2 regions of the Vibrio iocasae genome follow, and region 1 is predicted to be linked to the other one. Evidence: riboswitches for the same ligand, from Rfam matches in the RefSeq annotation. Region 1 holds a riboswitch; the other holds the start of a gene.
What was found. Region 1 has a riboswitch for thiamine pyrophosphate ahead of thiB (thiamine ABC transporter substrate binding subunit). Riboswitches for the same ligand answer to the same signal wherever they lie in the genome.

Region 1 (3,132 bases):
GAGGCGGATGAGTACGACAGTGCCTTCTTTGATAAGCGTTCTAAGTTTGTCCACTACCACCCAAGGACTTTGGTGATGAACAACCTTGAGTTCGACCACGCAGACATTTTTGATGATCTTGCTGCAATTAAAAAACAGTTTCACCACTTGGTAAGAACTGTTCCCGGTAATGGTCGGATTTTTGCTCCTAAGTCGGAAACCGCGCTTCAGGAAGTGCTAGATATGGGGTGCTGGAGTGAACTTGAGTTCTCTGGCCCAGAGCAGGATTGGGATACGAAAAAGATTCAGAAAGATGGCAGTCATTTCGAAGTGTACTTTAAAGGAGAGCTAGTTGGACAGGTTCAGTGGAACCTGGTTGGCGATCACAATGTAAGCAACGCTTTAATGGCAATAGCCGCAGCAAGACACGTCGGTGTTACACCTGACTTAGCCTGTGAAGCTTTGGGTAAGTTTATCAACACTAAACGCAGATTAGAGCTAAAAGGTGAGGTTAACGAGGTTGCTGTTTACGACGATTTTGCTCACCATCCCACAGCGATTGATCTCACTCTAGGTGGGTTACGTAATAAGGTTGAAGATAAGAAAATCATTGCCGTCCTTGAACCAAGATCAGCGACTATGAAGATGGGTGTTCACAAGGAGACATTAGCAAACTCTCTGGTGAAAGCAGACTCTGTATACCTATACCAACCAGACAACATAAAATGGGATGTCAAAGAGGTTGCCGGACATTGTTCACAACCTTCATACGTGAGTGACGATATCAATGTATTGGTTGAGAAAATTGTCGAAGAATCAAAGCCGGGTGACCAGATTTTGGTTATGAGTAATGGTGGATTTGAAGGTATTCACGGTAAGTTGCTAGGCAAGCTTAAGGAAAAATAATGAGCCACCATGATAAGTCCATTACCCTTGCATTTACTGGTGCATCTGGCGCTCCATACGGGCTTCGCTTACTCGAATGTCTTATCAAAGCTGAGTATAAGGTATTTCTGTTAGTTTCTTCTGCTGCTCGTGTTGTGCTTGCAACAGAGCATGACCTTAAGTTGCCAGCAAGTCCTGACAAAATGAAACAGACTTTGGTCGATTATCTAGGTTGTGAACCTGACTTATTGCAGGTATGTGGTAAAGAGGACTGGTTTTCACCCGTCGCATCCGGTAGTGCTGCACCTAAACAAATGGTTGTATGTCCATGTTCAACCGGAAGTGTTGCGGCAATTGCGCATGGTATGTCGGACAACCTGATTGAGCGCGCTGCTGACGTTGTTATGAAGGAACGCGGGCAATTGCTTCTGGTAGTAAGAGAGACCCCATTTTCTACCTTGCATCTGGAAAACATGCATAAGCTATCCCAGATGGGGGTCACTATCATGCCAGCAGCCCCTGGTTTTTATCACCAGCCAGAATCTATTGAAGACTTAGTGGACTTTATGGTCGCGAGAATTCTGGATCATCTAAACATCGAGCAAGGATTAGTGCCTAGATGGGGATATGACCAAAGGTTGTAAACATTTGGTGACATCACTCTCTGGTGGATTGATTGAAATCAGATTACAATTCGAAACTCTTATGTGTTGCTATCAACACATAAGTTGTACTCAACGGGGTGCTAAGCGAAATATATAAGTGAGGCTGAGAAAATTACCCGTAGACCTGAACCAGATAATACTGGCGTAGGAATTGAGCATGAATCCTATCAAGTTTTCCGCTTTATCCTGTGCCGCTCATAAAGGAGAGCGCTCGGTGAAATACACTATTTCTGCTTTGGCTTTAGCCATGTCATTTTCAGCTTTAGCGGCTGACAACACACTTACCGTTTATACATATGACTCGTTTGCGGCTGATTGGGGCCCAGGGCCAAAAATCGAAAAAGCATTCGAAGATAAGTGTGGATGCAACCTAGAGTTTGTCGCTTTGGATGATGGTGTATCAATACTCAACCGCCTTCGCCTTGAAGGTTCGAGCAGCAAAGCAGATATCATTCTTGGACTCGACACCAATTTGATGGCAGAAGCAAAGAAGAGTGGTTTGCTGACTGAGCATATCGTCGATACCAAAGTAGTAAACCTACCAAACGGTTGGGCTGATACAACATTTGTACCATTCGATTACGGTTACTTTGCCTTTATCTACAACAAAGAAAAACTTCAAAATCCGCCAACAAGTTTGAAAGAGCTGGTGGAAGAGCGAGATGATCTTACGGTTATCTACCAGGACCCTCGTACGTCAACACCAGGACAAGGTTTGATGTTATGGATGAAGTCTGTTTATGGTGACGATGTTAAACAGGCCTGGAAGCAACTAGACAAAAAGAAAGTGACGGTTACAAAAGGTTGGTCTGAAGCTTACTCAATGTTCCTTGAGGGAGAGTCTGATTTGGTTCTGTCTTATACCACTTCTCCTGCGTATCACATGATTGCAGAGGGTGATAACAAATATGCGTCAGCGAATTTTTCTGAAGGCCATTATATGCAGGTAGAAGTTGCTGCTAAGGTGAAAGGCTCAAAAAATGAAGCGCTGGCCGACCAGTTTATGAGCTTTATTCTGAGTGAAGAGTTCCAGTCTGTTATTCCTACCGGAAACTGGATGTACCCAGTAACCAATGTTGCTCAGCCTGAAGGTTTTGAATCATTAAACGTACCAGTTAAATCTTTAGAATTTGCGCCTGAAAAAGTGGCTGAAAACCGTAAAGCATGGATTCGTGAGTGGCAGACTGCTGCGGTAGAGTAGAAATAACAAGATGCAGAAAGCACCTAAAACGGGCCTGATTGTTGGTCTTATCATTCTGGCTTTTGTGTTTTCTGCATTGTCGGCTCTTATCACCTATGCTCCATCATTAAATCTGAGTCAGATTTTTTCTGACTCTTATTACCGACATGTCACCCGTTTTAGCTTCTATCAGGCCACGCTTTCTACTTTACTGAGCGTGTTGTTTGCCATTCCTGTTGCTCATGCTATTTTTCGACGAAATTTCCCCGGTAAGAACATGCTGCTCAGGCTGTTTGCATCTACCTTGGTTCTTCCAGTGTTAGTAGGGGTGTTTGGCATTGTCGCTATCTACGGAAATAGCGGACTATTAGCTGATTGGTTTCAGTGGTTTGATGCCAAGCTGCCTTTTTCTATTTATGGTCT
Region 2 (3,132 bases), 540 kb from region 1:
ACTGATTACGTAACGCCAAACGCAGCAACTGACGATGGTTCTGTTGATATCAACGCATTCCAGCACAAGCCATACCTTGATCAACAAGTTGCTGACCGTGGCTACAAGCTAACTATCGCTGGTAACACGTTTGTATACCCAATTGCAGGTTACTCAAAGCAGGTTAAATCTGTAGACGAAATTGCTGAAGGTTCTCGTATCGCAGTACCAAACGATCCAACAAACCTTGGTCGTTCACTGCTTCTTCTTGAGCAGCAAGGCCTGCTAACTCTTCGTGAAGGTGTTGGTCTGCAAGGCACTGTCCGTGATATCACTGCAAACCCGAAAAACATCACTATCGTAGAGCTAGACGCAGCACAGCTTCCTCGTTCTCTTGATGATGTTGCGCTTTCAATCATCAACACGACTTACGCTAGCAGCATTGGCCTGACTCCACAGAAAGACGGTATCTTTGTTGAAGATAAAGAGTCTCCATACGTGAACCTGATTGTTGCTCGTGAAGACAACGTAAACGCAGAAAACGTTCAGAACTTTGTTAAAGCGTACCAGACTGAAGAAGTGTACAAAGCAGCTTCTGAAATCTTTAACGGTGGTGTAGTTAAAGGCTGGTAACTCCTGAAAAATTACCATTGTTTGTTTAAGGCCAGTTCATATCATGAGCTGGCCTTTTCTTTATGTGTAATGAATTTGGAGCAAATATCTGGTATTCCCGGAGTAAAACCTGTTTTTCATGGATGAAAAACTCGGAGCGCACAGGGATGTGTTTACAGCGGTTTTACGTAGGGACTACCTGATGTTTGTTTGCTCCTAAACCACAAAGCTCTCTAAGTTATTGCACAAACAATGCATTTTGTTACACTACCGCTACATCTTCTCTGAAGATAAACAAATTTAATGATTAGTCGGGGAGCCCTGTGCTGAGACCGCTTATGCGGGACCCGTTGAACCTGATTCAGTTAACACTGACGTAGGGAACTAGTGTCTTGCCTAAGCAGCAAAATTCTCATTTTCTGCACATCTATTCTTAGGCCATTACTGTTCCTTTGTCAGACAAAAGGGACATTAGAATGGCATCTACTCAAACCAAAACAACACCAATAGTACTCACCATTGCCGGTTCTGATAGTGGTGGAGGTGCGGGCATTCAGGCGGATATCAAAGCAATCTCTGCGACGGGAAGCTATGCCTGCTCAGTGCTTACTGCCCTAACGGCCCAAAACACTCAAGGTGTAACAAGTATCTTTCCCGTCACACCTGAATTTGTCGAGCAGCAGTTGGATGCGGTGTTTACTGACCTGAATGTCGTAGCTGTAAAAGTTGGTATGCTCAGTGATTCCAGCGTCATCAAAGCCGTTGCCAACAAGATTCGTCAATACCAGCCAAAGCATCTGGTGGTTGATCCGGTTATGGTAGCCACCAGCGGTGACCTTCTGCTGGAACACTCCGCAATTGATACCCTAAAGTCAGAACTCATTCCTCTTGCCGACGTGATTACCCCTAACCTTCCCGAAGCAGCAGCTCTACTGGGTACCGATGTCCCAGCTTCTGAACAACAGATGGACAAACTGGTCTCTCAGCTTCGCGATCTGGGGGCTGGTTCTGTATTACTTAAAGGTGGACACCTTGAGAGCGAGGCGCAAAGTACCGACCTTCTGATACTTAAAGATACTGTTCTGCGCCTTTCTACTGCTCGTGTTGCTACCAATAACACGCACGGAACAGGCTGTACTCTCTCTTCCGCTACTGCTAGCTATCTTGCGCAGGGAGAATCACTAGAAACTGCTGTCCAGCATGCAAAGAAATATATTACTGAAGCGCTGAAACAGGCGGATGAACTTGATATTGGCCAGGGTCACGGTCCAGTTCATCACTTCTTTGCAGGGCATCAGTATGTCTAAAGAAGCAGGGCTTCAGGTTATCAACGGCAGCATTCGCTATCTTGATAGTGAATGGCCTGTGGTATCAAACCTCAATATGACCCTGCCCTACCAGAAGTGGACCTGCATCCTTGGTCGTAGCGGTTGTGGAAAAACCTCTCTGCTTCGCTATCTTGCGGGTTTGCTTGATGACTCTGTTCATTGGCAAGGCTCTCTATGCGGAGTGCTTGAAAAGGACATCAAAATTAATGTTGCCTACATGGCTCAGCAAGATCTTCTGATGCCGTGGTTAACGGTTATAGAGAATGTCTGCTTCAGCTTTAAGTTCGCTGGTCAGAAGCTATCTGATAAAACAAAGCAGCAGGCTTTAGATTTGCTGCATAAAGTTGGGCTGAATGGTTATGAAAAAAACCTGCCACACCAACTTTCTGGTGGTATGCGCCAGCGTGTAGCACTTGCAAGAACACTGATGCAGGACAAACCTATCGTTCTGATGGATGAGCCTTTCTCTGCTCTGGATGCGGTCACTCGCCATAAGCTACAAAATCTGGCAGCTGAACTGCTGAAAGATAAAACCGTTGTACTGATTACGCATGATCCACAAGAAGCGCTTAGGCTTGGTGAGCAAATCTATATATTGCAAGGCACGCCAGCTAAAGCCCTGAGCTTAATGCCACCAGAACAGGCCATTCCTCGCCAGTTGGATGGGGAGCTAGCCGTTTTGCAACAAGAGATTATTGCTCAGTTGGAGGTGGACTATGTCTGATTTACTTACCTCTGCATCTTCATATCTAAAGAACGAAGAAACAAAGAAGCATTCTGTTCAGCCCTATATCAAAATACTAATCACTGTAGCGATACTTCTGGGAATCTGGCAGCTTATTGTCGCTGTTTTTAAGCTTCCTCCTTTTATTCTTCCGGGTCCACAATCGGTATTTATTAAGCTGATAGAACGCTATGACGTCCTACTTAGCCACACCTGGGTAACAGCTCAGGAGATCTTTCTAGGGCTGTTTCTGGGTTTAAGTATGGGTTTGCTATTCGCCCTACAGATGCTGCTATTTGATCCTGTGAAGCGCTGGTTATTACCCATTCTGATTGCCAGTCAGGCCATTCCTACATTTGCCATTGCACCGATACTGATGCTGTGGCTTGGATACGGCATTGCCTCCAAAGTGGTGATGGCTGCACTCATTATCTTCTTCCCTGTAACGACCTGCTGTTACGACGGATTGAGGAACACTCCCACAGGGTA

Region 2: it holds a riboswitch for thiamine pyrophosphate, as region 1 does, so the genes downstream of both, thiD (bifunctional hydroxymethylpyrimidine kinase/phosphomethylpyrimidine kinase) here and thiB (thiamine ABC transporter substrate binding subunit) in region 1, are expected to answer to the same signal.

What each region holds. Positions count from the first base shown of each region.
Region 1 covers NZ_CP145311.1:287,816-290,947, forward strand. The annotation lists gene mpl (UDP-N-acetylmuramate:L-alanyl-gamma-D-glutamyl-meso-diaminopimelate ligase) at 1-885, shown strand, start outside; gene SNR28_RS10930 (flavin prenyltransferase UbiX) at 885-1,508, shown strand; TPP riboswitch at 1,593-1,697, shown strand; gene thiB (thiamine ABC transporter substrate binding subunit) at 1,777-2,730, shown strand; gene thiP (thiamine/thiamine pyrophosphate ABC transporter permease ThiP) at 2,741-3,132, shown strand, end outside.
Region 2 covers NZ_CP145311.1:823,189-826,320, reverse strand. The annotation lists gene metQ (methionine ABC transporter substrate-binding lipoprotein MetQ) at 1-612, shown strand, start outside; TPP riboswitch at 894-991, shown strand; gene thiD (bifunctional hydroxymethylpyrimidine kinase/phosphomethylpyrimidine kinase) at 1,068-1,898, shown strand; gene SNR28_RS13415 (ABC transporter ATP-binding protein) at 1,891-2,643, shown strand; gene SNR28_RS13410 (ABC transporter permease) at 2,636-3,132, shown strand, end outside.